One region of the Streptomyces sp. NPDC088923 genome, then DNA from elsewhere that is predicted to be linked to it. Evidence: riboswitches for the same ligand, from Rfam matches in the RefSeq annotation. Region 1 holds a riboswitch; each other region holds the start of a gene.
What was found. Region 1 has a riboswitch for S-adenosylmethionine ahead of ACIP4O_RS09480 (aminotransferase class V-fold PLP-dependent enzyme). Riboswitches for the same ligand answer to the same signal wherever they lie in the genome.

Region 1 (9,572 bases):
GTACTCCAAGATCTGCACCCACGTCGGTTGCCCGATCAGCCTGTACGAGCAGCAGACGCACCACGTCCTCTGCCCGTGCCACCAGTCCACCTTCGACCTCTCCGACGGCGCCCGAGTGATCTTCGGCCCGGCCGGTCACCCGCTGCCGCAGCTGCGGATCGGCGTGAACGACGAGGGTTACCTCGAAGCGCTCGGCGACTTCGACCAGCCCGTCGGCCCTGCCTTCTGGGAGCGCGGATGAGCACCGAGACCACACACGCACCCGGCGCGGACGCGCCGGACCGCAGTCAGGCGCCCGCCGGGGAACGGCTCGCCGACTGGGCGGACGGACGGCTCGGCATCTACAGCCTGGCCAAGTCCAACATGCGGAAGATCTTTCCGGACCACCCGAGCTTCATGCTCGGCGAGATCTGCATGTACAGCTTCCTCATCATCATCCTCACGGGTGTGTACCTGACGTTGTTCTTCCACCCGAGCATGAACGAGGTGGAGTACAGCGGGCCCTACACGCCCATGCAGGGTCAGCTCATGTCGGAGGCGTTCTCCTCCACGCTGAAGATCAGCTTCGAGGTCCGCGGCGGTCTGCTCATCCGGCAGATCCACCACTGGGCCGCGCTCATCTTCCTCGCCGGCATGTTCGTGCACATGATGCGTGTCTTCTTCACGGGCGCCTTCCGCAAGCCGCGCGAGATCAACTGGCTGTTCGGCTTCCTGCTCTTCGCCCTCGGCATGTTCACCGGGTTCACCGGTTACTCGCTCCCGGACGACCTGCTCTCCGGCACCGGTGTCCGCTTCACGCAGGGCGCGATCCTGTCCGTGCCGATCGTCGGCACGTACATCTCGATGTTCCTGTTCGGCGGGGAGTTCCCCGGCGGCGACTTCGTCGCCCGGTTCTACTCGATCCACATCCTGCTGCTGCCCGGCATCATGCTCGGCCTCATGGTGGGCCACCTGATCCTGGTCTTCTACCACAAGCACACGCAGTACGCGGGTCCCGGCCGGACCGAGAAGAACGTCGTCGGCATGCCGCTGCTCCCGGTGTACATGGCGAAGGCCGGGGGTTTCTTCTTCCTCGTCTTCGGCGTCATCGCGGCCATCGCGGGCATCGCGACGATCAACCCGATCTGGGCGATCGGCCCGTACCGGCCGGACCAGGTGTCCACCGGCGCGCAACCCGACTGGTACATGGGCTTCGCCGAAGGCCTCATCCGTGTCATGCCCGGCTGGGAGATCAACCTGTGGGGCCACACGCTGGTCCTCGGTGTGTTCATCCCGCTGGTGGTCTTCGGCCTCGTCCTCGGCGCGATGGCGGTCTACCCGTTCATCGAGTCCTGGGTCACCGGCGACAAGCGCGAGCACCACATCCTGGACCGCCCGCGCAACGCCCCGGTCCGTACGGGCCTCGGTGTCGCCTGGGTGACGATGTACATGATCACGCTCGTCGGCGGCGGCAACGACCTGTGGGCCACCCACTTCCACCTGTCGCTCAACGCGATCAGCTGGTTCGTGCGGATCGGCTTCTTCGTCGGCCCGGTCCTCGCCTTCATCATCACCAAGCGCATCTGCCTCGGCCTCCAGCGCCGCGACAAGGAGAAGGTGCTGCACGGGCGCGAGTCCGGCATCATCAAGCGCCTGCCGCACGGCGAGTTCATCGAGGTGCACGAGCCGCTCAGCGCCGAGCAGCGCTACACGCTCACCGCGCACGAGCAGGTCAAGCCCTTCGAGATCGGTGAGACCACCGACGAGAACGGCGTCAAGCGCAAGGTCTCCGGCGCCGAGAAGGTCCGCTCCAAGCTCTCCAAGGGCTACTACGGCGACGGGACCCAGATCCCGAAGCCGACGGAGGAGGAGTACAAGGAGATCACGAGCGGCCACGGCCACCACTGATCCCCGCACTGTCACGCGACACGCCACCTGAGGGCCCCGCCCCGTCCCACCTTCCCGGTGGGCGGACGGGGCCCTTCGCGCTGCCCCCGCGCCGATAGGGTGGGGGGCGTCGAAACGGCGGCCGGCGCGCTGCGTCCCCGCCCCCGCACCCACACACCAGGAGCGGCCATGAGCGCTGTGCACCCCGTCGGAGGCGATACCGCGGCGGCCCGCTCCTGGCCGGCCGTACTCGACGGACTCCTCTCCGGCCGCGACCAGTCCGCGGCCGACACCGCCTGGGCGATGGACCGCATCATGCGGGGCGAGGCCACGGACGCGCAGATCGCGGGCTTCGCCGTGGCCCTGCGCGCCAAGGGCGAGACCGTCGAGGAGATCAGCGGCATCGTCGAGGCGATGTACGCGCACGCCCGCACCATCGAGGTGTCGGGCGAGTGCGTCGACATCGTCGGTACGGGCGGCGACGGGGCCAAGACCGTCAACATCTCCACGATGTCCGCCGTCGTCGTCGCGGGGACGGGGGCGAAGGTCGTCAAGCACGGCAACCGCGCCGCCTCCTCGGCGTCCGGGGCCTCCGACGTCCTGGAGAAGCTCGGCGTGAACCTGGAGCTGAGCCCGGAGCGGGTGGCGCGGGTCGCCGAGGAGGCCGGGATCACCTTCTGCTTCGCCGTGAAGTTCCACCCGGCGCTGCGGTACGTGGCGGCGGCGCGTGGTGAGCTGGGCATCCGGACGACCTTCAACTTCCTCGGCCCGCTCACCAACCCGGCGCGGGTCCGCGCTCAGGCCACCGGCGTCGCCGACGCCCGGATGGCGCCGATCATGGCCGGGGTGCTCGCCGCGCGCGGCTCCTCCGCGCTCGTCTTCCGCGGCGACGACGGCCTCGACGAACTCACGACGGCGGCGACCTCACGGGTGTGGATCGTCCAGGACGGCGCGGTGCGCGAGGAGAGCTTCGACCCGCGCGACGTGGGCCTCGGCCTCTCCCCGGTCTCGGCCCTGCGCGGCGGCGACGCCTCGCACAACGCCGAGGTGGCCCGGCGCCTCTTCGCGGGCGAGCGCGGCCCGGTCCGCGACGCGGTGCTCCTCAACGCGGCGGCGGCCCTCGCGGCACTGCGCCCGAGCGGGGAGGCGCTGAGGGACCGGATCGGCGAGGGCATGGCGCGGGCGGCCGAGTCGCTGGACTCGGGTGCCGCGGCGGCGGCGCTGGAGCGGTGGGTCGAGGCCAGCAACGCCTGAGGCGTCGGTGCGGGGGGTGGCACGGAGCCGTGTCACCCCCCGTTTCGCATCGTGGAACCCCCTGGGCCTCGCCCAGGTCTCTGTGGCAGGATGCGGGCAGGTCATGAGTGACAGCGACTACGGCCCCGGCCTGCTGTCCGGCAACCCTCCGTCCGTGGCGGGGTGCCCCGGGTGAAGACCTGGCCGCAGGCAGCGAGGTCTGCGGCAAGCGCGGACCCCTCCGCGCCCGACAGGGGCGTTGGCACACCTCCCTTTCGCGGCGTCAGGCACCAGGGGTCCTGGTCGTCGAGGGAGCGGTTCTCCGTGAGCAAGCGAATGTCGTAGGGCGCACACCCTTCATCACCCCAGGGTGCGGCGCCCTTCGCCGTCCCACACCGCCGGGCACTTCGTACCGCCCGCAACCCCAGCCTTCGCAGCTCGCCTTCCGCTGCCCTCCGTCTCACGTACGGGAGTTCGCCATGTCCGTTTCCGCCGCCTCCGCCTCGGTTCCCGCCTCCGCCGCCACCCCCGCCGCTCCGCTGCCCGTCCTCGGCCGCGAGGTGCGCGTGCCGCTCGTCACCGGGGGCGAGGTCGAGTACGCCGCGCTCGACTACGCCGCGAGCGCCCCGGCCCTGGAGCGCGTCTGGAACGATGTCGCCGCCTACGCCCCGTACTACGGCAGCGTGCACCGCGGTGCCGGTTACCTCTCGCAGCTCTCCACCGAGCTGTTCGAGACGGCCCGCGCCGACGTCGCCGCCTTCCTCGGCTGCCGCGAGGACGACGAGCTGGTCTTCACGCGCTCCACGACCGACTCGCTCAACCTCCTCGCCGCCGCGCTGCCCGAGGGGTGCGAGGTGTACGTCTTCGAGACCGAGCACCACGCCTCGCTGCTGCCCTGGCGCACCGCCGCCGTGACCCACCTCGACGCCCCGCGCGGCCCCGCCGAGGCCGTCGCGACGCTGGAGAGCGCGCTGAAGGCCCGCACCGGCACCGGGGCGGCGCTCGTGTGCGTCACGGGCGCGTCCAACGTGACGGGCGAGCTGTGGCCCGTCGCCGAGCTGGCCCGGGTCGCGCACGCGCACGGCGCGCGGATCGTCCTGGACGCCGCGCAGCTCGCCCCGCACCACCCCGTCTCGGTCAGCGCGCTGGACGTGGACTGGGTCGCCTTCTCGGGCCACAAGCTGTACGCGCCCTTCGGCGCGGGCGTCCTCGCGGGCCGCGCGGACTGGCTGGAGGACGCGGAGCCCTACCTCGCGGGCGGCGGCGCGAGCCGCGCCGTGAGCAGGCGCGCGGACGGCGGCGTGGACGTCGAGTGGCACACCGGCGCCGCGCGCCACGAGGCGGGTTCGCCGAACGTCATCGGCGCCTACGCGATCGCCTCCGCGTGCAAGGCCCTCACGGAGGCCGGTTTCGACGCGCTCGTCGCGCGCGAGCAGCAACTCGTGGCGCGGGTGCGGGACGGGCTCGCCGCGATCGAGGGCGTGCGCGTCCTCGGGCTCTTCGGCCCCGAGGCCGAGCGGGTCGGCGTGCTCTCCTTCGTCGTGAGCGGCTGGAACAGCTCGCACCTGGCGGCGGCCCTCTCGGCCGAGTACGGGATCGGGGTCCGCGACGGGCTCTTCTGCGCCCACCCGCTGGTGCGCACGCTGCTCGGCGCGGACGCCGGGGCGCCCGGCGAGTGCGGGGCGCCCGAGGGCGGCTCGCTCAACGCGGTGCGGGTCAGCTTCGGCGCCGGGACGCCCGACGAGCACGTCGAGCGCTTCCTGGGCGCGGTGCGCGAACTGGTCGAGCAGGGCGCGCGGTGGACGTACCGGACCGAGGGCGGGCGCTGCGTGCCGGCGGTCTGAGGGGGACGCACGGGAGGGGCGCCGGTCGCGGGACCGGCGCCCCTCTCTCGTACCTGCGCGGGGAAGGCGTCCCCCGGGAACCCGGTCTCAGGAATCGAGACCGATCGCGAAGGCCGCCTCCAGGTCGTGCTGCGAGTACGTGCGGAAGGCCACGTGCGTGTCGGTCGCGGCGACACCGGGGATCTTGCTGATCCGGTTCGGGATGATCTCGGCCAGGTCCTCGTGGCGGCCGACGCGGACCATCGCGATGAGGTCGTAGGAGCCGGTGACCGAGAAGACCTCGCTCACGCTGTCCAGCGCGGCGATGGACTCGGCGATCTCCGGGATTCGGTCGACGCTGGTCTTGATGAGCACGATCGCGGTGATCACGGCTGTTGGTCCCCTTCACTGTCCTGGTGGGCCCACTTTAGTCCGGGCCTCCGTCCCCGCCGCGCGGTCCCGTCCACAGGCCGTAGGGTTACGGGCAACATAAACGGCCTTTACCGAGTACGAGAAGGAAGCGAAGCGGACGATGACCGTTCCCCTGCCCACGGAGACCACGCGCTGGCGCTGCACCCTGTGCGGCAACCTCACCAGGTTCGACGTGAGCCGGTCGTCGAAGGTCGTCGAGTACGTCCACCTCGACCTCGCCGGGAAACCGAACGTCGAGGAGCGCGAAGTCGTGAGTGAGACGATCGACTCGGTCCGCTGCCGCTGGTGCAACGCGGTGGACCAGATCGAACTGGTGGACAGGCCGGGGCCGGCCGCCTGAGAGCCGGCCCGCACGAGCGAGTGGGGTGAGGACATGGTGGAGGAAGCGAACGCCGAGCCCGCCGGTGCGCCCCACGGCGCGGAGCGGGACGGTCACGAGGGCGGCGCTCACGAGGGCGGCGCTCACGAGGGCGCGGGGCAGTCGGCCGACGAGAGCGGACCCGAGCACGGGGCGCGCGGGCACGACGGGGACCGGGCGGGGGAGGCGCTGGAGGGGCCCTTGCCCGAAGGCGTCCGGCACCGGGTCGTCCAGTACGTGGCGACCTGTTTCGGCGGTCTCACCGTCGCCGAACTCCCCCCGCAACTGCGCCAGTACGCGCGGTTCACGCCGAGCAGACGGCTCAAGTACGCGGGCAACGCGATGGCCGCCGCGGTCGAGAACGACTCCGCCTTCCGCGCCCGGGTCGCCGAGCGGCTGTGCGCCGCGCAGCCGGAGTTGTGCGCGGCGCTGAACGAGGGCACCCCGCCGCCCGCCGCCGAGCCGGTGGACGTCGCCGCCGTCGCGTACCTGCTGCGGCCCCCGGGCTGGCTCAAACTCGTCGCCGCCGCCGGTGAGGAGGCCGAGCGGGCCGGGGCCGAGCGGATGGACGAGGCGGCCAGGGAGGAACTGGACCGGCTGCGCGCGGAGCGCGACGAGGCGCGCGAGCGCGGGCGGGCGGACAGCGAGCGGCTGCGCGGCGAGGTCGAGGGGCTGCGCCGCGAGAGCGACGCGGTACGGCGCAAGCTGCGGGCCGCGCAGAGCGACATCAAGCGCGGCGAGGCCGCGCTGCGCAAGGAGCAGGAGCGGGCGGAGGCCCAGCGCGTCGAACTCCAGGCACAGTTGAGCGCGGCCGAGAGCGAGACGCGGCGGGTGCGGGCGCGGCTCGGCGAGGTCGAGGCGGCCCTCGAGGCGAGCCGGAAGGCGACGCGCGAGGGGCGCAGCGTCGAGGACATGCGGCTGCGGCTGCTGCTCGACACGGTGCTCGACGCGGCGCAGGGGCTGCGGCGCGAACTCGCGCTGCCGCCCGTCTCCGTACGGCCCGCGGAGACCGTGGACGCGCGGGAGCCGGCGAAGTTCAGCCCGAAGGACATCGCGGCCCGCGCGCTCGCCGAGGACGACCCGGCGATCCTGGACCAGTTGCTCGCGCTGCCGCAGGCGCACCTCGTCGTGGACGGGTACAACGTCACGAAGACCGGTTATCCGATGATGCCCTTGGAGAAGCAGCGGCTGCGGCTGCTCGGCGGGCTCTCGCAGCTCGCGGCGCAGAGCGGGGCCGAGGTGACATGCGTCTTCGACGGCGCCGAACTCGCCGCCCCCGTGCTGCTCGCTCCGCCGCGCGGGGTGCGGGTGCTGTTCAGCAAGGCGGGTGTGACGGCGGACGAGTTGATCCGGCAGCTGGTGCGGGCGGAGCCGGTGGGGCGGCCGGTCGTCGTGGTGTCCACGGACAAGGAAGTGGCGGACGGGATCGCGAAGGCGGGAGCGCGGCCGGTGCCGAGTGTGATGCTTCTGAAGCGGTTGTCGCGGGGGTGACGTCGCGGGGCTCCGCCCCGGGCCCCGGTTTCGGGGCTCCGCCCCGCGCCCCGATTCGGGACTCCGCCCCGGACCCCGCTCCTCAAACGCCGCAGGGGCTGGAGATTGTGCGGTGGGATTTTCGGTGCGGGTTGGTTCGAGCTGGAGCATGCCGCGAACACATGTGCCCGGTATGGCTGTTGCGGCTTGGTTCGTATGATCTGTGACTGACGCGTTATCTGGTGTGCTTCGTGGGGCTTGGGGCGCGACGCTCGGTCAGTCCTTCGTCACCGCAGGTGGCTTACGGGTAAAGAAACCCCGGAGTCGCAGGTTTTTACCGGTGAGGATTTGAACTGATCACAAGAAGGTCACTACTGTCGGCCCGAACTCTCGCTCGGTTGATCACCCATCCGGGGTGGCGGTGAGAGGGCACCGCCCACCGGTGGATCGGTAGGCGGCTGGAGGAAGAAGGAGCTCGCCTTCGTGGCGTCCCACCGTCGACCGAAGCAGCCGAGCCGCGCCCGCGTGACCGTGCTCACCGCGACCGCCGCTGCTGCCGTGGCCCTCACTTCGCAGGCCGCGCACGCAGATCCCAAGCCCACCAAGTCCGAGGTGAAGTCGAAGGTCGACAAGCTCTACGACGAGGCGGAGCAGGCGACCGAGAAGCTCAACGGGGCGACCGAGAAGCAGAAGAAGCTGGAGAAGGAGGTCGACGCCATCCAGGACAAGGTGGCGCGCGGCCAGGACGAGCTGAACGAGCAGCGGCAGTCGCTCGGCGCCGTCGCCGCGGCCCAGTACCGTTCCGGCGGCATCGACCCCTCCGTGCAGCTCTTCCTCTCCGCCGACCCGGACTCCTTCCTCCAGCAGGCCGGTGCCCTCGACCAGCTCAGCGCGCAGCAGACGCAGCAGCTCAAGCAGATCCAGGCCAAGCAGCGCAAGCTCGCCCAGGAGCGCAAGGAGGCCGCCGACAAGCTCGCCGACCTCGCCGACACGCGCAAGGAACTGGGCAAGAAGAAGGGCGAGGTCAAGGCCAAGCTCGCCGAGGCCCAGCGCATCCTCAACTCGATGACGGCCGCCGAGAAGGCCGCGATGCAGGCGGAGCAGGACCGCGCCAACCGCGCCAGCGCGCGCACCGCGCTCACCTCGGCCCCCGGCACCACGGCCAATCCCGGCAAGGGCTCGGGCATGTCGGGTGCCGCGTTCTCCGCCGCGCAGACGCAGCTCGGCAAGCCGTACGTCTTCGGCGCCACCGGCCCCAGCTCCTACGACTGCTCGGGCCTCACCTCGTGGGCCTACCGGCAGGCCGGGGTCTCGCTTCCCCGTACCTCGCAGGCGCAGGCGAACGCCGGGACGCGCATCTACTCGCAGAGCCAGCTCCAGGTCGGCGACCTCGTGCTCTTCTACGGCGACCTGCACCACATCGGCCTCTACGCGGGCAACGGCCAGGTGCTGCACGCTCCCCGCACCGGCACCGTCGTGCGCTACGAGGCGATCGGCAACATGCCCTTCCAGTTCGGCGTGCGCGTCTGAACCTCGAACGGCCGTAACGGCGTTCACCGGAGCCCCGGGAAGCACCCGCTTCCCGGGGCTCCGTCGTGTCCCGTAACGGTCGCGCCACACCCGCCCGATCGGGGGAATCCCGCGCCGCCGTGCTGACCCGAAGGACCCGTCGTGACCTGCGTGGCGGCGGCGGAAGGCGGACGAACTCGCCCAAAGCGTGCGTCCGTCGGTCGTTGGTGCGCGCCCCGGGGTGCGGCTACTGTCGGCGCGCGTTCCGGCACAGCCGCCGGGTTCCGGCCCGGCGCGCGCCCGGGACCGCCCCGACGCACCGGGCCCCCGCGCCCGTGCCCCAGCGAAAGGACAGCGAACGCCGTGGCGTCTCACCGCCGTTCCCTCTCCACCGGGCGCACCGCGCGCGGCGCCGTCCTCACCGCCGCGGCCGCCGCCGCACTCGCCGCCGTACCGGCCGCCGCGCCCGCCGAGGCCGCCCCGCACCCCGACCGGCAGGAGGTGAGGGCGGGACTCGACCGGCTCTACGCCCAGGCGGAGCGCGCCACCGAGGCGTACAACAGGTCCGACGAACGCGCCGACAAGCTGCGCGCCACCGTGCGCCGCTCCACCGACGCCGTCGCCCGCGCCCAGGAACGCGTCAACACGATGCGCGACGCCGTCGGTTCGCTCGCCGCCGCGCAGTACCGCTCCGGGGGCATCGACCCCGCGCTCGCCCTCCTGCTCACCTCCGACCCCGACCGCTACCTCAGCCACGCGGCCCTCCTCGACCAGGTCGGCAACCAGCGCGCCGCCGAACTCGGCCACCTCCTCGGCGCCCAGCGCGAACTCGCCCAGGACCGCACCGAGGCGCTCCAGGCGCTGCGCCGCCTGGAGCGCAC
Region 2 (9,572 bases), on a different contig from region 1:
GTCCTTGAGCCGGTCGCGGCCGAGGATGAGCATCGTCAGCTCGGCGAGGTAGTCCCCGGTGAGCACGTCGAGCGGCCCGTCCGAGAGCATCTCACGCACGGCGGAGAAACGGTCCCCGTAGAAGCCGGAGGCGTTGCCGACACGGAGCGGGGCGAGTGGGGCGGAGGGGGTCAACGCGGTTACTCCTCACCGGGGTTGGTGCGGCGTGGGGGCGTCGCACGGTGCAGCATCACAGCGCGGGAGAAAACAAGCAAGCGTGCTTGCATGATTTTTCCGGGCCCGGCACGGCGGAATACCGGTTGCCCCGGGCGGTCCCCGCGCCCAAGGATCGGCGGGTTCGCCCCTTTCCCGACCCCGGAGCCGCACCGTGGACCTCCTCGCCGCTCTCCCCCTGCGCACCCCCCGCCTGACGCTGCGCCCCTTCACGCCAAAGGACACCGACGCGATGCACGCGTACCAGCGCCTGCCCGAGGTCGCCCGCTACCTGTACCGCCCGCCCCGCACGCGCGCCGAGTGCGAGGCGGTGATCGCCGTGCCGCCCGCGTGGGAGAAGGAGGGCGACCGGGTCCTCCTCGCGGTGTGCCCCACGCCGCCCGCGCCCGGCGTGCCCGCGCTCGCCGGCGAGGTGAGCGTGAACCTGCGCGATCCGCGCGCCCGCCAGGCGGAGATCGGGTGGTCCCTGCACCCGGGGGCGGTGGGCCGCGGCTACGCGACCGAGGCGGCCCGCGCCCTCGCCCACCTCGCCTTCACCCTCGGCGCCCACCGCCTCTACGCCCGCGTGGACGCCGAGAACACCGCGTCCTTCCGCGTCTGCGAACGCCTCGGCATGCGCCGCGAGGCCCACTTGGTGGAGAACGACCTGTGGGAGGGGCGATGGGGCGACGAGTTCGTGTACGGGCTGCTGGCGCGGGAGTTCGGTGGCTGAGGGGCGTCGGTCGCCTCCGGATGGACACCGTCTTGACGGTCCGTCGCGGTGCCCCGACACTGGGGGAGACGGTCACGATCGTCAGCGCCCGCGCGGCTCGTCCCGCGCGCGGTTCATCGGCCCCGGCCCGCTGACAGGCAACCCTTCGACCGCGATGGGGTGCCCCGGGTGACGACCTGGTCCCGCCATGGCGGCGGGACAAGCGCGGCCCCGGTGGGGTGGCTGGGGAGGGGTGGGTGTCATGTCCGGAGCTCTCGCCCCGCACGGTACCGACCGTTCTCCTTCACCGGTGTGCCCCCGGCGCCGCACCCTCACCCGCAGGCTCCACATCGACCTGCTGCGCGTGTGCGGGGCGACAGGCCGACCGGTCCGCTGACGCCCCTCGGTCCTTCGCGATCCCGGCGCTCCGTGCGTCCCCTGTGCCGCGCCCTGCTCCCCTCTCTTCTTCTGGGAGAACCATGTCCAAAACCCTTGCCCCCTCCTCGCCCGACCTTCCTCTCTGTACCCCCGCGACCGCGCGGCCCGGCAGTGGTCTGCCGCGTGTGCGCGAAGCGGTCGAACCTGTCGTGCGGGAGCGCATCGGCGTCGCGGGCGGGCACGGCTTCTACCCGGCCCCGCACCGGTACGCGCTGTACCTGACGCCCCGGCGCGCCGACGCGCTGCGCGTCGCGGTGACGGTGCGGCTGCTCGGTCTCGCCGAGACCCTCGCCCTCGTCCCGCTCGAAGGCCCCGGCTCGCCCGCGTACGAGAGCCTGCGCCGCTCCTACGAGGCCACGCGCCGGCACTACGCGGGAGCGCTCACCGTGCCCGCCCTGTGCGACCGCTGGACCGGGCGCGTCGTCAGCAACCACACGCCCGACATCCTGCGCGACCTGCACGGCCGCTTCGGCCCCGGCGAGTCGGCCGAGTGCGGGGCGTGCGCGCTGCGCCCCGCCGCGCTCGGCACCGAGACCGACCGGCTCGAAGCGGCGTGGGACTTCACGGGCGCCGCGCCGGGCACGGCGCCGCTCGACGTCGTCGCGGCGCGGCTGCGGCGCGCGCCGTACGTCCTCGGGGAGCGGCTGACGGCGGCGGACGTCGACGCGTGGTCGGCGCTCGTGGCGCTCGGCGCGCTGCCCCGGACAGGCGGCGCGCCGCACCAGGCGCTCGCCACGCACTCCGGGCGCGAGGTGCTCACCGCCTGGGCGCGCGGCCTCGCGGAGCGCCCGGCGTTCAAGGGAGCGTTGGCGCGGGAGTACGGGGCGAGGTGACCGGAACGGGCGGGCGGGGCCTTGCGCGCCGCTCGCCCGGCACCGTTCACGCCACCCCCGCTCCCCTCCGCTCGGTCACCAGCGCGGCGAAGCGGTGGGCGAGGGTGCGCCAGGCGGCCTCGGCCTCGGGGGCCTCGCGCAGGGCGTGGGCGTGGAGGTGCGCGGGGTCGGGCGCGCCGTGGCGGGCGAGGCGCTCCGGGTTCCAGCGCGTGATGCGCGCGGCGCGCGCCTCGGGGTGGAACTGGACGCCCCAGGCCGCGGCGCCGACGCGGAAGCCCTGGTACGGGCAGTCGGCGCTGCTCGCGAGCCACCGCGCGCCCGGCGGCAGCGCCGTGATGGCGTCGACGTGGTTCTCGATCGCGGGCGGGTGCGGGGGCAGCCCGTGGAAGAGCGGGTCGTCGGCCGCCTCGGGGCGCAAGGTGAGCCGGACGCTGCCGAACTCGGGCGTCCCGTGCTCCCCGCGCACCTCTCCCCCGGCGACGTGGGCCAGGAGTTGCCCGCCGAGGCAGATCCCGAAGTAGGGGACGCCCGCGTCGAGCGCCTGCCGGGCGAGTTCGCGGGTCCCCGCGAGCCAGGGGGCGCGGGCGTCGTCGTCGGGGAGGTAGGCGCCGCCGAGGACGAGCAGCCCGTCGTGGGCGACCCGTTCCGGCAGCGGCTCGCCCTCCCAGGCCCGTACGGCATCGAGCCGCACCCCGCCTTCAGCGAGCCACTGCTCCCAGTTCCCCGCCCCGTCCCCGTCGTTGTTGCGCACCACGAGCACCCGGGGCACGCCCGCCCCGCCGCCGTCACCGTTGTCCTGCCGCTCTTCGGTCGCCACCTGCGGTCTCCGTCCCTGTCGGCTGTGCGGGTCGGACCCGAGCCTAGGCACACACGAAGGGCCGGGATGCGAGCCGCCGCGACCGCGTGGCCGGTACGGCTTCATGGTGCGCACATGTCCCCTCCTCCCGTACGGAGTCGGCTCAGCCCCTCGCCTCCCCCGCCAGCGCCGCCGCGTCCCCCGCCGTCGCGGCACGCGGCGCTTCCGACGGGCTGTCCACCTCGCCCCAGATCATCTTCTCGGGGACGCGGGCCGCGCGGTCGCCGCGGGCCAGGGCCCCGTAGAGGACCGCCGGGATGACCAGGCCGATGATCCAGGAGATGTCGGCGCCGCCGAGCGGGCCGACGAGCGGGCCCGTGTAGAACTCGGTCGAGATGAAGGGGAGCTGGATGAGGATGCCGACGACGTAGGTGATGATCGCGCGCCAGCGCCAGCCGCCGTAGCGGCCGTTCGGGTCGGAGAGCGCCGGGAGGTCGTACCGCTCCCTGGCGATGACGTAGTAGTCGACGAGGTTGATCGCGCTCCACGGCGTGAAGAAGATCAGCAGGAAGAGCAGGAACGTCGAGAACGAGTCCAGGAAGTTGCCGCGTCCGAGGAGCGCGACGATCGTCCCGGCGAGCATGATCGCGAGGACGTACCCGGCGCGGCCCCGCTGGCTGAGGGTGCGCTGGGCGCGGAAGCCGGTCACGCCGGTGAGGACGGACATGAATCCGCCGTACGTGTTCAGCACGTTGATGGTGAGCTTGCCGAGCGCGATCACGAAGTAGAGGACGGAGGCGATGATCCCCGTGCCGCCGAGCCCGACCACGTAGCCGACCTCGTCGCCCGCGATGGCGCCCGCCGAGGCCGCCGCGGCGAGCGCGCCGAAGGCCATCGACCACTGCGAGCCGAGCACCGTGCCGCCGAGCGTGCACCAGAAGGTGGCGCGCGGCGAGGTGTCGCGCGGCAGGTAGCGGGAGTAGTCGGCGACGTAGGGGCCGAAGGCGAGCTGCCAGGAGGCGGAGAGCGAGATCGCGAGGAGGAAGGCGGGGAGGTGGAAGGAGTGGTCCCCGAGGAGGTCGCCGAGCGAGGCGCGCTGGAGAAGGCGGATGCCGAGGTAGATGAAGGCGAGGGCGCCGACCACGCTCGCGATCCGGCCGAGGCGGTGGATCACGCGGTAGCCGATGACGGCGGTGAGCGCGGTGGCGAGCGCGAAGACGACGATGCCCGTGACGTCGCCGAGGTGGGTGAGGTGGCCCACGGCCTGCCCCGCGAGGACGGTGCCGCTGGCGAAGAAGCCGACGTACATCACGACGACGCACACGAGCGGCACGATCGCCCCGTAGACGCCGAACTGCGCGCGGCTGGAGATCATCTGCGGCAGTCCGAGGCGCGGTCCCTGCGCGGAGTGCAGGGCCATGACGGCGCCGCCGAGGAGGTTGCCGAGCAGCAGGCCGATGAGCGACCAGAAGGCGTCGGCGCCGAGGACGACTGCGAGCGCGCCCGTGACGACGGCGGTGATCTGGAGGTTGGCGCCGAACCACAGCGTGAACTGGCTGAAGGGGCGGCCGTGCCGCTCGGCGTCGGGGACGGCCTCGATGGAACGGCGTTCGACGAGGCCGCCTCCGGGTTCGGGGGCGGACGGCGGGGTGGTGCCGGTGGAACGGGGAGCTGACATGAGCGGGCTCCTGTGACGGTCGGCGCGAGGGCGTGACGCTGAGTAGATGCGCGACACGGGATAAATATTTCCATTCAGGCTATGGATTGTTGAATGGATGTCAATACTCCGGCTCTTTTCCGTCACTATGTAAGACGTGTCAGCCCTGCTCACCGACCTCTTGGCGGACCCTGCCCTGCACCTGCGCCCGCTCACCTCGCACTGCCACGAGGGCCCGCGCGCGATCAGCTGGGTGGCGACCACCGAGCTGCCCGATCCGCTGCCGTTCCTGCGGGCCGGTGAGCTGATGCTGACCACCGGGATGCTGGAGCGCTCGCCGCGCGAGTGGGACGACCTGCTGCGCCGGCTCGCGGCGCTCCCCGTCGCCGGTCTCGGTTTCGGCACCGGGCTCGTGCACCAGGAGGTGCCGAAGGACGTGGTGGAGCGGGCCGAGCACGCCGGGCTCGCACTCTTCGGCTCCCCCGTCGAGGTGCCGTTCGTGCAGATCAGCCGCTGGGTCGCGGACCGGGTCTTCGCCGAGCGGTACGCGCAGGTGCGCCGTACCGCCGACGTGCAGGACACGCTGCTGCGCGAGCTGCTCTCCGGGCGCGGACTGCCGGGGCTGCTGCGGCGACTGCACGGCCACCTCGACGCGGGTACCGTCTCGGTCACCGCGCCGGACGGCCGCCTCCTCGCGCGGCACCCGTCGACGCCCGAGGGCCCGGCCCTCGGGACACCCGGCACGCCCGGTACACCCGGCACACCCGGCACGCCCGGGACACCCATCACAGTCGACGGCGCCCCCGTGGCGCGGCTCGCGACGGAGCGGGCCACGGCCAGGCAGGATCTGCTCTCCTTCGCCGCCTCCGTCCTCGGTCTGGAAGTGGCCAGGCAGCAGGCCGTGCTCACCGGGCGCCGCGAGCTGCTCGGCCAGGTCGTCGAGGACGTCGTGCACCGCGCGGTGCCGGACGCCGAGGCCCGGCGGCGCCTCGCCGCGCACGGCATCGACCCCGCGGCCCCGCACGCCGTGGTGCTCGCCCGCGTCCCCGCCGGGCCCGCACGGCTGCGCGCGCTGCCGTGGACGCTCGGCCCGCTCCTGGACCGGGGCGGCGACGTGCTGCCCACCGCACTCGTCGAGGACAGCGTCGCGGTCTTCGTGCCCGAGGGCGTCGACGCCGACGCCACCGCGCACACCGTCCTGGAGCGGCTGCGCGCGACCGGTCCCGGGGTCCGGGTCGGGGTCGGCGCGCGGCGTCCCGGAGTCGCCGGGCTCAGGCTCGGCTGGTTCGAGGCCCGCCAGGCGGGGAGCACCGGGGCCGGGGTGCGCACCGCGGCCCCGCTGAGCCTGACCGGGCTGCTTCTCGGCAACCTGGACCTGCCGCTGCGCGAGCTGAGCGACACGGTGCTCGCGCCGCTGCTCCGGTACGACGCCGAGCACGGCGGCGAGCTCCTGCTCACCCTGCGCACCTACCTCGCCCACGACGCCCGCCCCGCGCCCACGGCCGAGGCGCTGACCCTGCACCGCAACAGCCTGCGCCACCGCCTGCGCCGCATCGAGGGGCTCACCGGGCGCTCCCTCGACCGGCTCGACGACCGCATGGAGCTGTGGCTCGCGCTGCACGCGCGCGAGACGGGCGGCGAGGCCACCGGCTGAACGCGGGGACCTCCCCGCCCCGGCCCCTCGCGGGCAGACCCCATCACACCCGGCCCCTCGCGGCCCGGCCCCCGTACCACCCGGCTACTTGCCGAGCAGCTGTCGTGCGATGACGACCCGCTGGATCTGGTTCGTGCCCTCGTAGATCTGGGTGATCTTCGCGTCCCGCATCATGCGCTCGGCGGGGAAGTCTCGCGTGTAGCCGTAGCCGCCGAGCAGTTGCACCGCGTCGGTCGTGACGGCCATGGCGGTATCGGAGGCGAGGCACTTCGCCGCCGCGCCGAAGTAGGTGAGGTCGGGGGCCCGGCTCGCGGAGCGGGCCGCCGCCGCGTACACCAGCTGGCGGGCGGACTCGACCCGCACGGCCATGTCCGCGAGCATGAAGCGCACGCCCTGGAAGTCGGCGATCGCCTGACCGAACTGCCGCCGCTCCTTGACGTACTCGACGGCGCAGTCGAGCGCCCCCTGCGCGATGCCGAGGGCCTGGGCGCCGATCGAGACGCGCGTGTGGTCGAGCGTGCCGAGCGCGACGCGCATGCCCCGGCCACGCTCGCCGAGGAGCCGGCCGGCGGGAAGGCGGGTGTGGTCGAAGTAGACCTCGCGGGTCACCGAGCCCTTGAGGCCCATCTTGCGCTCGGGCCCGCCGTAGGTGATGCCGGGGTCGTCGGCGTGCACGACGAAGGCCGAGACGGAGCGCGAACCGGCGCCCGGGTCGGTGACGGCGAAGACGATGAGGTAGCGCGCGACGCCCGCCGAGGTGATCCAGGTCTTCACGCCGTCGAGGACCCACCCGTCGCCGTCCTCGGTGGCGCGGCAGCGCATCGCGCCGACGTCGCTGCCCGCCTCGCGCTCGCTGATCGCGTACGCCATGAGCGCCTCGCCCGCGGCGACCTCGGGCAGGTAGCGGCGTTTCTGCTCCTCGGTGCCGTGCAGGAGCAACGGCGTGACGCCGAGCTTGTTGGAGGTGAGGATCGTCGACGAGGAGGCGCAGGCGCGGGCCACCTCCTCGACGGCGAGCGCGGCGGCGAGGGCGTCCACGCCGTCGCCGCCGTACTCCTCGGGGATGCCGGGAGCGTGCAGTCCGGCGGCGGTCAGGATCGCGTACGTGTCGTGCGGGAAACCGCCCCGCTCGTCGACCTCGGCGGAGCGCGGGGCGAGTTCCTTGCTCGCCAGGTCGCGGGCCGCGGCCCGGAACTCCTGGTGCAGCTCGGAGAGTTCGTAGGTCGGTGCCTCGGGGGCGGGGTCCTGGGCTGCGGTGTGCGCCATGGTGCGGTGCTCCTCGGTGGTACGGGCGGTACGGGCCGGGTCCGGGGCCCCGACCGCTCCATTGGGCGCCGACGCGCAGCAGGCGGCCAAGGTGCGCACGCACAACACCCGCCGACTTCCTCGTGCACACGCACCTCGCGGGCATCGCGGTGCCGGGCCTAGCGTCCCGACGCGACCGCAGTCCCCCGTACGAAAGGCTCCCGATGACGCCGCCCCGTGACGACCTCCCCTACCAGGGCCTGCGTGTCCTCGACCTGAGCCGGGTGCTCGCGGGTCCGTACTGCACGGCGCTGCTCGCCGACCTCGGCGCCGACGTCGTGAAGATCGAGCCACCGCACGGCGAGGACGCGCGGCACCTCGGCCCGTTCAGGGAGGGCGAGAGCGTCTACTTCGCGCAGCTCAACCGGGGCAAGCGCAGTCTCGCCCTCGACCTCAAGGACCGCGCGGACCACGCGCTCCTGCTGCGGCTTGCCGAGCGGGCCGACGTGGTGGTGGAGAACTTCAGGCCCGGGGTCGCGGCGCGGCTCGGCGTGGACCAGGAGACGCTGCGGGCCCGCAACCCGCGGCTCGTCTACGCGAGCATCTCCGGCTTCGGGCAGAGCGGGCCGCTGCGCGAGGCACCCGCGTACGACCTCGTCGTGCAGGCGATGTCGGGGCTCATGGCGGGGACGGGCACGCGGGAGGGCGGTCCGACGCGCGTGGGCGAGTCCCTCGGCGACCTCGTGGCGGGGATCTTCGCCTCGTGGGCGATCGGCTCGGCGCTCTTCGCGCGCGAGCGCACGGGGCGGGGCCGGTACGTGGACGTCGCGATGTTCGACGCGCTCGTCGCCCTCCAGGTCACCTCGCTGAGCCTGCTCACCGCGACCGGGGCGCTCCCGGGACGGGTCGGCAACCGGCACCCGGTCTCCTCGCCGTTCGACACGTACCCGACGGCGGACGGGAGCATCGCCCTCGCGGTCGCGAGCGACGGCGTCTTCGCCCGCTTCGCGACACTCGTCGGGTGCCCCGGTCTCCCCGCCGACCCGCGCTTCCGGGACGACACGTCGCGTACCGACCACCTCCCGGCCCTCCAGGAGATCACCGAGCGGTGGTCCCGGGCACGGACGACGGAGGCGGCGCTCGCGGAAGCCCGCGCCGCCGGAGTCCCCTGCGCGCCCCTGTGGGACCTGGAGGAGGCCCTGGAGAGCGAGCAGATCCGCGAGCGCGGCGTCCTCGGCAGCTTCACCCACCCCGTCCTCGGCCCGACCCCGTACCTGCGCCAGCCGGTCCGCTTCGGCACGGAGGCGCCGACGACGGAAGCGGCCCCCTCCCCGGGGCTCGGTGCCGACCGCGAGGGCGTGCTGACGGAGTGGCTGGGGTAGGCGGGGCGCCTCGCGAGGGACGGCCGGGAGCGTGAGCACCCGTGGGTGCTCGCGCTCCCGGCCGTCCGGCCGCCCGTCGGCTTCAGGCCGCCGCCAGCGCCGCGTCGATCTCGCGCAGGAAGGCGTCGAGGTCGCCCGGGTCGCGGGAGGTGATCAGTGTGAAACCCTCCGCGTCGCAGCGGACGACCTCCTTGTCGACCCACTGCGCCGCGCCCGCGTTCGTGATGTCGGTCCTCAGCGAGGCGTACGAGGTGAGGGTCTTGCCCTTGACCGCGCCGGTCTCGACGAGGAGCCACGGGCCGTGACAGATCGCGGCGACGGGACGGCCGCCGGACGTGAAGTCACGGGCGATGCGCAGGGCGTCCTCGTCCAGGCGCAGGCTGTCCGCGTTGAGGGTGCCACCGGGGACGAGGAGCAGCGCGTACTGCCCCGGGTCGATGTCGGCGAGCTTCGCGGACGGTTGGACGGTCTTGCCGGGGTCCTTGTCCCCCACGAGGGTCCGGACCGGCTCGTCCTTCGCCGCCGCGACGGTCACCTCGGCTCCCGCGTCCCGCAAGTGCTGCACGGGTACGACGAGTTCGTCCTGTTCGACGCCGTAGTTCGTGACGACGGCGAGCACCTTGTGCCCGCTGAGGTCGGGTGTGTTCTCCGCCATGACGCTCC
Region 3 (9,572 bases), 1.5 Mb from region 1:
CGGCCGGGGGCCGGATCAGAAGTCCATGTCACCGCCCGGCATGCCGCCCGGGGCGGCCGGGGCGGCCTTCTCCGGCTTGTCGGCGATGACGGCCTCGGTGGTGAGGAAGAGCGCGGCGATGGAGGCCGCGTTCTGGAGGGCGGAGCGCGTGACCTTGGCCGGGTCGAGGATGCCCTCGGCGATCATGTTCACGTACTCGCCGGTCGCGGCGTTGAGGCCGTAGCCGACCTCAAGGTTGCGGACCTTCTCCACCACGACGCCGCCTTCGAGGCCGGCGTTGACGGCGATCTGCTTGAGCGGGGCCTCCAGGGCGGTGCGCACGGCGGCAGCGCCGGTCGCCTCGTCGCCTTCGAGCTCCAGCTTGTCGAAGACCGCGGAGGCCTGGAGCAGGGCCACGCCGCCGCCGGCGACGATGCCCTCCTCGACAGCCGCCTTGGCGTTGCGCACGGCGTCCTCGATGCGGTGCTTGCGCTCCTTGAGCTCGACCTCGGTCGCGGCACCGGCCTTGATGACGGCGACGCCACCGGCGAGCTTCGCCAGGCGCTCCTGGAGCTTCTCTCGGTCGTAGTCCGAGTCGCTGTTCTCGATCTCGGCGCGGATCTGGTTGACGCGGCCCGCGACCTGCTCGCTGTCGCCGGCGCCGTCCACGATGGTCGTCTCGTCCTTGGTGATGACGACCTTGCGGGCGCGGCCGAGCAGCTCGATGCCGGCGTTCTCCAGCTTGAGGCCGACCTCCTCGGAGATGACCTGGCCACCGGTGAGGATGGCGATGTCGCCGAGCATGGCCTTGCGGCGGTCGCCGAAGCCGGGGGCCTTGACCGCGACGGACTTGAAGGTGCCGCGGATCTTGTTGACGACCAGGGTGGAGAGCGCCTCGCCCTCGACGTCCTCGGCGATGATCAGCAGCGGCTTGCCGGACTGCATGACCTTCTCCAGCAGCGGAAGGAGGTCCTTCACGTTGCTGATCTTGGAGTTCGCGATGAGGATGTACGGGTCGTCGAGCGACGACTCCATGCGCTCCATGTCGGTGGCGAAGTACGCCGAGATGTAGCCCTTGTCGAAGCGCATACCCTCGGTGAGTTCCAGCTCCAGACCGAAGGTCTGGGACTCCTCGACGGTGATGACGCCTTCCTTGCCCACCTTGTCCATGGCCTCGGCGATGAGCTCGCCGATCTGGGTGTCGGCGGCGGAGATGGAGGCGGTGGAGGCGATCTGCTCCTTGGTCTCCACGTCCTTGGCCTGCTCCAGGAGCGCGCCCGAGACGGCCTCGACGGCCTGCTCGATGCCGCGCTTCAGGGCCATCGGGTTGGCGCCGGCGGCCACGTTGCGCAGGCCCTCGCGGACCAGGGCCTGGGCCAGGACGGTCGCGGTCGTCGTGCCGTCACCGGCGACGTCGTCCGTCTTCTTCGCGACCTCCTTGACCAGCTCGGCGCCGATCTTCTCGTACGGGTCCTCCAGCTCGATCTCCTTGGCGATGGAGACACCATCGTTGGTGATCGTGGGGGCGCCCCACTTCTTCTCCAGGACGACGTTGCGGCCCTTGGGACCGAGGGTCACCTTGACGGCGTCGGCGAGCTGGTTCATACCGCGCTCAAGGCCGCGCCGCGCCTCCTCGTCGAACGCGATGATCTTGGCCATGTGAAGTGGTCCTCCCAGGACACGGGGTGGGCTGAGGGACCGTGTGGCGCCCGCGACGGACGGCCTGGGACCCGCGCCGAATTCCTTGCCACGGCGGGGCCGCCGGGCCTCACCGACCCGGTCTCTCTGTCACTCTCACCATCAGAGTGCTAACGCTAATGATTAGCACTCTGCCCCATCGAGTGCAAGCCACTTGAGTGCGCCTTACCCGACCCGGGGCCGACCCATGCCACCCGTGCGTGTAAGCGCGCGGGCGCGGCGGCCCCGGACGCCGGCCCGTCCGGGGCCGCCGCGCCCGCCGCGCGTACGCGCACACGCGGCGAGGGCCCGCCCCCGCTCTCCGGGTGCGGGCCCTCGCCCGTGCTCGTCATGTCGTGTCGTACGCGGCCGCGGGGCCCCGTACCGGTCGGAGCGCTGTTCAGGCGGCAGCGCGGACCATGTCCGCCTGCGGGCCCTTCTGGCCCTGCGAGATCTCGAACTCGACCCGCTGACCCTCCTCCAGGGTGCGGTAACCGTCCATCTGGATCGCGCTGTAGTGGACGAATACATCCGCACCACCGTCGACCGCGATGAAGCCGTAGCCCTTCTCCGCGTTGAACCACTTGACGGTGCCCTGAGCCATGCCTAACTCCCCTATTACTGGCCCTTGCACAGGAACGCACTTCGCGCACCCGGGTCAGACCTCACCCCCGCGGGAATCTTGGGGGGCGTGCGCCGGAACGCGTCGACCGCCGCTGAATGTATCTGCCCAACTGCCGTCCGCAACAGGTCAGTCGGACGAGAAATCGGCTCGGCCCGCATCCTGACATGGCCGGAGAATTCACGGGAGTTCAGGACACGTCGGGCCCGGCAAAAGGAACGCAAAGCCGCAAATGGGCGGCACGGAAAGCGGAATTGATTCCCAGGTTTCCGACAGGTGCGCGTGCGGCGTCGGGGATTCCTGGAGCCGCCGTGAAGAAAGGGGCGAAGCAATACCCCGACTCTACTCCTGCGAATCCCATGGAATTGCCCCCTCCGCTTGTGGTGCGGAGGGGGCAGGGGTGAAGCGAGGGGTACGGGCGAGGCGGGGACCGTCCGGCGCGGGGCTCAGCAGCCGCCGGCGACCGCCGGGATGATCGAGATGCCCGTGCCGTCCGGGGTGGCGGTGTCGAGGCCCTGCTCGAAGCGGATGTCGTCGTCGTTGACGTAGAGGTTGACGAAGCGGCGGAGCTTGCCGTCGTCGTCGAGGACGCGGGCAGAGATGCCGGTGTGGTTGCGCTCCAGGTCGGCGAGGACCTCGGCGACGGTCGCGCCCTCGGCGGGGACCTCGGCCTGGCCGCCGGTGTAGGTGCGCAGGATGGTCGGGATACGAACGGAAACGCTCATGGCGTGGCCTTTCTCGGGCAGCGCGGAAAGTTGGGGGGACGGGCTCGGCCGGGGCTCAGCGGAGCCCGGCCGGGCTCAGCCCGCGAGACCGGCGGCGCGGAAGGCGTCCAGGTCGGGGCGGATGGTCGCGGTGGGCCCGGTGGTCGGGGCGACCGCGTCCAGGGTCTTGAGGCCGTCGCCGGTGTTGAGGACGACGGTGGTCAGGGCGGGGTCGAGCTGCCCGTTCTCGATGAGCTTGCGCGTGACACCGACCGTGACGCCGCCCGCCGTCTCGGCGAAGATGCCCTCGGTGCGCGCGAGGAGCTTGATCGCGTCCACGACCTGCTCGTCGTCCACGTCCTCGACGGCGCCGCCCGTGCGGCGGGCGATGTCGAGCACGTAGGGGCCGTCGGCCGGGTTGCCGATCGCGAGGGACTTCGCGATCGTCTTCGGCTTCTGCGGGCGTACGACGTCGTGCCCGGCCTTGTACGCGGTCGAGACCGGCGAGCAGCCCTCGGCCTGCGCGCCGAAGATCCGGTACGGCTTGTCCGCGACGAGACCGAGCCTGATCAGTTCCTTCAGACCCTTGTCGATCTTCGTCAGCTGCGAGCCGGAGGCGACCGGGATGACGATCTGGTCGGGGATCTCCCAGCCGAGCTGTTCACAGATCTCGTACGCCAGCGTCTTCGAGCCCTCGCCGTAGTACGGGCGCAGGTTGACGTTGACGAAGCCCCAGCCCTCGCCGAGCGGGTCGCCGATCAGCTCGGAGCAGAAGCGGTTCACGTCGTCGTACGTGCCCTCGATGCCGACGAGCTCGCCGCCGTAGACCGCGGCCATGACGACCTTGCCCTGCTCCAGGTCGTGCGGGATGAAGACGCAGGAGCGGAAGCCGGCGCGGGCGGCGGCGGCGCCGACGGCCCCCGCGAGGTTGCCCGTCGAGGAGCAGGACAGGGTCGTGAAGCCGAAGGCGCGCGCGGCCTCGACGGCGATCGCGACGACGCGGTCCTTGAAGGAGTGCGTGGGGTTCCCGGAGTCGTCCTTGACGTAGAGGCCGCCGGTGACGCCGAGTTCCTTCGCGAGCCGGTCCGCCTTCACGAGTTGCGTGAGTCCGGGGTTGGTGTTGGGGTGGCTCGCCACGTCGGCGGGCACGGGCAGCAACGGTGCGTAACGCCAGATGTTCTTGGGGCCGGCCTCGATCGCGCGGCGCAGTTCCTCGACGTCGCCGGACGGCAGCTCGTAGGCGACCTCAAGGGGGCCGAAGCAGCTTTCGCAGGCGAAGACCGGGCCGAGCGGGAAGCGCTCGCCGCACTCGCGACAGGAGAGCGCGACGGCGGGGCCGAGGTCGACGGCGGAGGTGGTGTTCTGCGGGGTTTCGGCGGCTTGCACAGCCATGGGGAGGCCCTTTCTCCTCATCTTCCCCGCGGCGCATCTCGCCGCGAGACGGAATTGGCACCTTCCCGAGCCAGGGCCTTCGGTGGCGGTATCGGTGAACCGCGCGGAGACTGGCTGGAGGGTTGCCGGGGCTTCAACGGGCCGTATCCCTCTGCCCCTCTGGATGAGCGTTGTGGCACCCGGGCTTCGGGCCCGGGGCGTTTGTGACACAAGGTGACAGCGCACCCCGACATGGGATGGTCACCCGCGTTGTTCAAGACTGTAACCGAAGCCCTGGATCGTGGAGCGAGCCGTCCGCACGCCGAGATGAAGATCTCATCGGCGCCCTCCGCAAGGGGCGGCAGTCGAAGGGCCTCGCACCGGGTCCGTACGCACGAGGGGACAGACGCCGTGATCGAAGAGGTGGAACGCTGGCTGGAGCATCGCTCCTGGACCGCGAACGACTGGCCCGTGGAACGGCTCGCCGCGCTCAAACGCGCCACGGGGGCCTCGGTGGCCGTCGTCCTTCCGGCACTGAACGAGGAGGCGACCGTCGGCGCGATCGTCGACGTCATCCGGCGTGAACTCGTCGAAGCCGTCCCTCTCGTCGACGAACTCGTCGTCCTCGACTCGGGCTCCACGGACCGCACCGCCGAGGTCGCGCGCGCGGCCGGGGCGCGGGTCGTGCACCGGGACGCGGTGCTGCCGCGGCTGCCCGCCGTGCCGGGCAAGGGCGAGGTGCTGTGGCGCTCGCTGCTCGCGACCGACAGTGAGCTGATCTGTTTCGTCGACGCGGACCTCAAGGACTTCCGGTCCGCCTTCGTGACCGGCATCCTCGGCCCGCTCCTCGCCGAGCGGGACGTGCATCTCGTGAAGGCGATGTACGACCGTCCGCTCGGCTCCGAGCCCGGCCAGGGCGGCCGGGTCACCGAACTCATGGCGCGCCCGCTGCTCAACATGCACTGGCCGCGGCTCTCGGGTTTCGTGCAGCCGCTGGGCGGCGAGTACGCGGGGCGGCGCTCGCTCCTCGAACAGCTGCCGTTCCCCGTGGGGTACGGGGTCGAGCTGGGTCTCCTCGTGGACGCGCTGCACACGGTGGGGCTCGACGCGCTCGCGCAGGTGGACGTCGGGGTGCGGGTGCACCGCCACCAGGACGGGCAGGCGCTGGGCCGCATGGCGGCGACGATCTACCGCACGGCGCAGGTACGGCTCGCGCGCGGCCATCTCGTACGCCCCGAGCTGACCCAGTTCGACCGCCTGCCCGAGGGCGGTTTCGCGGCGCACACGCATCCCGTGGACACGGAGGAGCGGCCGCCGATGCGGGAGATCCCGGAGTACACGGAGCGGAGGGAGGCGGCCTGAGGGGGGCACGGGGCGGGGCGTTGGCGGCGCGTGGGGGCGGGGCGCGGGTGCGTCCGTCGGCCGTCGTCCCGCGGGGGGCGCGGCAGAACATGGCAGTTGGGGGCGGATGCCGAGTCCCGCACAGTTCGCACGTTTGAGCCCATGATCCCGAGGCGAGGAATGCACCATGCCTACTGACGACCCCACCCGCCCCACCGGCACCGGCACCGGTGCCGCCGTCCTCCTCGCCTCCAACCGCGGCCCCGTCTCGTACGCGTTCGGCGCGCACGGCGAGCTGAGGGCCAAGCGCGGCGGCGGGGGGCTCGTCTCGGGGCTCTCGGCGATCGGGCCCGAGGTCGACGCGGTGTGGGTGTGCGCGGCGCTGAGCGACGCGGACCGCGAGGCGGCCCGGCGCTCGGGCGCGGAGCTGGACCCGGCGGACACGGGCGGGCGCCGTGTCCACATGCTCGGGATCGATCCGCGCACGCAGCACGAGGCGTACAACGACATCGCCAACAGCGTGCTGTGGTTCGCCCACCACATGCTGTGGCAGACGCCCTTGGAGCCCGCGTTCGGCCCGGAGTTCCGCGCGCGCTGGGCCTCCTTCGAGGCGTACAACCGCGCCTTCGCCGAGGCGCTCGCGGCGCAGGCGGCGAAGGGCGCGGCGGTGCTCGTGCAGGACTACCACCTGGTGCTCGTGCCGGGGATGCTGCGCGCGCTGCGCCCCGATCTGCGCATCGCGCACTTCTCGCACACGCCGTGGGCGCCGCTCGACTACTACCGGCTGCTGCCCGACGACGTGGCGGAGCAGGTGCTGCGCGGGATTCTCGGCGCGGACCACGCGGGGTTCCTCACCCGCCGCTGGGCGGACGCCTTCACGGCCTGCGCGGACGCGCTCGTCGGCGGTACGGGCCGGACCGAGGTGGCGGTGCACGGCCTCGGCGCGGACGCCGACTTCCTGCGCGACCGCGCGCACCAGGAGGACGTGGACGAGCGGATCGCGGCGCTGCGCCGGGAGATCGGCGGCGAGGGGCGGCGCACGATCGTGCGGGTGGACCGTACGGAGTTGTCGAAGAACATCGTGCGGGGACTCCACGCGTACCGGCGGCTGCTGACGGACCGCCCGGACTGGCGCGGGCAGGTCGTGCACCTCGCCTTCGCGTACCCGTCCCGCCAGGACCTGGAGGTGTACCGGGCGTACACGGCGGAGGTGGAGCGGGTCGCGCAGGAGATCAACGACGAGTTCGGGACGGCGGACTGGACGCCGGTGCTGCTGAAGGTCGACGACGACTTCCCGCGCTCGCTCGCGGCCTACCGGCTCGCGGACGTCGCGCTGGTCAACCCGATCCGTGACGGCATGAACCTCGTGGCGAAGGAGGTCCCGGTCGTCTCGGACGCGGGCGTGGCGCTCGTGCTGTCGCGGGAGGCGGGGGCGTACGAGGAGCTGGGCGCGGACGCGGTCGTGGTGAACCCGTACGACGTCTCGGCGACGGCCGAGGCGCTGCACACGGCGCTCACCCAGGACCCGGAGACCCGGTCGGCGCGCACGAAGCGGCTGGCGGAGGCGGCGACGGCGCTGCCGCCGGGGCGGTGGTTCATGGAGCAGTTGGAGGCGCTGGGCGGGGCGTAGGGCCTGTGGGGGCGAGGGCGCGGGGCGGTCGGTGGGCTCGGCGCCCGCATGGGCGGCGCGGCAGTGTGATGATCCGTTCGGCGGCTGTGGATACCTCGCCTTGTGCGTGCACGCGTCTCACTCGGTCGAGTGAGACGTTGTGCGGGTTTCCCGGAGTTGTCCACAGATGTGGCGGGACGGGGCGGGAAGCGGGGGCGGCTCTGGAAGACTGGTATTGGGGCCGCCCCCTGGGAGGGCGGGGGCTGCCCCGAGCCGTGCGGAAGCCACCCCCGCTTCCCGCCCCCCGGGAGGGCGGGGCTGCCCCGAGCCGTGCGGAAGCCACCCCCGCCGCCTCCCCCCACCCACATCCCTGAGCCCCCTCAGCCCAGCGCCTCCCCCAATGCCGCGAGAAACGCCACCACTTCCTCCGGTCCTCCCGCGAGGGGCAGGTCGGCGCGGACGGTGAGTTCGCTGACCTCGGTGCCGGAGGCGAGGAGGAGACCGGGGCGGGCGGGGCGGCCCGCTTCGACGGCGGCGTAGGCGGCGAGGTCACCGAGGTCGTCGCCGGCGTAGAGGACGGAGGTGGCGCCGACCTCGTCGAGGTAGGTCGTGAGGGCCTTGCCCTTGTCCATGCCCGGCGGCCGCAACTCCAGGACCATCCGGCCCGGTTCGACGATGAGGCCGTGGCGTTCGGCGAGCGCGGTGAGCGGGGCGAGGAGCGCGTCGTACGCGCCCTGGGGGTCCTCGGCGCGGCGCGTGTGCACGGCGACGGCCTGGCCCTTGTCCTCGGTCCACAGGCCGGGGAAGTTCCCGTTCTCGGCCAGGACGGTGGGGAGTTCGGCGCGCGCGGCGGTGAGTCCGGGGGGCGGGGGCGGGGCGGTGAGTTCGCCGCTCGCGGCTTCCCAGCGCTCGGCGCCGTACAGGCCGAGTACGACGAGGTGTTCGAGGCCGGGGACGTCCGCGAAGCCCCCGTAGCGGACGGCGGTCTCGGCGGGGCGCCCGGTGACGACGGCGATGGAGCGGACGTGCGGCGCGAGACGGGCGAGCGCTTCGACGGCGCCGGGGCGGGCGCGCGCGGAATCGGGGTCCGGGACGATGTCGGCGAGCGTGCCGTCGAAGTCGAGCGCCACGACGGCGGCCGAGGGCTGATCGAGAACGGCCCGCAACCCCGCCCGCCCGGCCTCGGTCACGGGCTCGGGGAGCGGGGAACGGGAGGAGTGGGAGTCAGGCGCTGCGGTCATGCGCCGACTCTAGGCCGCCCGCGCCGCGCCCGTCTCACCGCTGCGCCCGGCGTGCCTCCCGTACCCGGCGCAGGCGGTGGACGGTGACGGGGGCGTGTGCCTCGGCGGCGGGGTCGTCGAGGAGGGCGTTGAGGAGTTGGTAGTAGCGGGTCGGTGACATGCCGAGCCGCTCGCGGACGGCGCGTTCCTTCGCCCCGGGCCCGGCGAAGCTCTCGCCTTCGAGGGCGAGGACGTCGCGGTCGCGGGCGGAGAGGGGGGCCGGGGCGGGTGAGGCGGCGGCCACCGGTCCGGACTCCCCGCTCTCCGGTACGGACTCCCCCGCCTCCGGTACGGACTCCCCGACCCCCTGTCCGGACTCCCCGCTCTCCGGTACGGACTCCCCGGCCTCCGCCCCCCGTCCCGGTTCCTCGTGCGTGTCGTTCATTCCTCGCAGCCTAGAGCGCCGCTCCGACACCCGCCCGCCTCCCCCGTCCCCGGTTCGGGCAACTTCGCCACGCGAATGGACTAGACCTCTTCCGGTTGAGGCGCCAAACTGTTTCACGTGAAACATGTCATCGCCCTCGATGTGGGCGGCACCGGGATCAAGGCCGCCCTGGTGGGGGCGGCGGGTGAGCTGCTGCACGAGGAGCGGCGGCGCACCGGGCGCGAGCAGGGGCCCGAGGCGGTGGTCGAGGGCATCCTCGCCTTCGCCGCGGAGCTGTACGCGTACGGCGGCGAGCGGTTCGGCGAGGGGGCGAGCGCGGTCGGGATGGCGATCCCGGGTGTGGTGGACACCGAGCACGGGATCGCCGTCTTCTCGGCGAACCTCGGCTGGGAGAACGTGCCGCTGCGGGCCCTGTTGAGCGAGCGGCTCGGCGGTGTCCCCGTCGCGCTCGGCCACGACGTACGGACCGGCGGAATCGCCGAGGGACGGCTCGGCGCGGGCCACGGCGCCGACCGTTTCTTCTTCCTCGCTCTCGGCACGGGCATCGCCGGCGCCTACGGCATCAACGGGGTCATAGAGCCCGGCGCGCACGGTTCGGCCGGGG

Region 2: another riboswitch for S-adenosylmethionine. It lies ahead of ACIP4O_RS23955 (cell envelope biogenesis protein OmpA); the one in region 1 lies ahead of ACIP4O_RS09480 (aminotransferase class V-fold PLP-dependent enzyme).
Region 3: another riboswitch for S-adenosylmethionine. It lies ahead of thrC (threonine synthase); the one in region 1 lies ahead of ACIP4O_RS09480 (aminotransferase class V-fold PLP-dependent enzyme).

What each region holds. Positions count from the first base shown of each region.
Region 1 covers NZ_JBIVIO010000001.1:2,096,674-2,106,245, forward strand. The annotation lists gene ACIP4O_RS09465 (Rieske 2Fe-2S domain-containing protein) at 1-241, shown strand, start outside; gene ACIP4O_RS09470 (cytochrome bc complex cytochrome b subunit) at 238-1,887, shown strand; gene trpD (anthranilate phosphoribosyltransferase) at 2,056-3,120, shown strand; SAM riboswitch class IV at 3,220-3,337, shown strand; gene ACIP4O_RS09480 (aminotransferase class V-fold PLP-dependent enzyme) at 3,579-4,943, shown strand; gene ACIP4O_RS09485 (Lrp/AsnC family transcriptional regulator) at 5,031-5,312, opposite strand; gene ACIP4O_RS09490 (hypothetical protein) at 5,455-5,694, shown strand; gene ACIP4O_RS09495 (NYN domain-containing protein) at 5,728-7,203, shown strand; gene ACIP4O_RS09500 (NlpC/P60 family protein) at 7,666-8,712, shown strand; gene ACIP4O_RS09505 (NlpC/P60 family protein) at 9,055-9,572, shown strand, end outside.
Region 2 covers NZ_JBIVIO010000007.1:35,697-45,268, forward strand. The annotation lists gene ACIP4O_RS23945 (acyclic terpene utilization AtuA family protein) at 1-174, opposite strand, end outside; gene ACIP4O_RS23950 (GNAT family N-acetyltransferase) at 368-925, shown strand; SAM riboswitch class IV at 996-1,136, shown strand; gene ACIP4O_RS23955 (cell envelope biogenesis protein OmpA) at 1,468-2,175, shown strand; gene ACIP4O_RS23960 (type 1 glutamine amidotransferase) at 2,222-2,992, opposite strand; gene ACIP4O_RS23965 (purine-cytosine permease family protein) at 3,135-4,649, opposite strand; gene ACIP4O_RS23970 (PucR family transcriptional regulator) at 4,786-6,282, shown strand; gene ACIP4O_RS23975 (acyl-CoA dehydrogenase family protein) at 6,367-7,548, opposite strand; gene ACIP4O_RS23980 (CaiB/BaiF CoA transferase family protein) at 7,752-8,909, shown strand; gene ACIP4O_RS23985 (type 1 glutamine amidotransferase domain-containing protein) at 8,992-9,564, opposite strand.
Region 3 covers NZ_JBIVIO010000001.1:563,331-572,902, reverse strand. The annotation lists gene groL (chaperonin GroEL) at 16-1,638, opposite strand; gene ACIP4O_RS02770 (cold-shock protein) at 2,057-2,260, opposite strand; gene ACIP4O_RS02765 (MoaD/ThiS family protein) at 2,725-3,003, opposite strand; gene thrC (threonine synthase) at 3,079-4,374, opposite strand; SAM riboswitch class I at 4,389-4,544, opposite strand; gene ACIP4O_RS02755 (glucosyl-3-phosphoglycerate synthase) at 4,765-5,715, shown strand; gene ACIP4O_RS02750 (trehalose-6-phosphate synthase) at 5,882-7,324, shown strand; gene otsB (trehalose-phosphatase) at 7,684-8,544, opposite strand; gene ACIP4O_RS02740 (DUF3263 domain-containing protein) at 8,579-8,968, opposite strand; gene ACIP4O_RS02735 (ROK family protein) at 9,086-9,572, shown strand, end outside.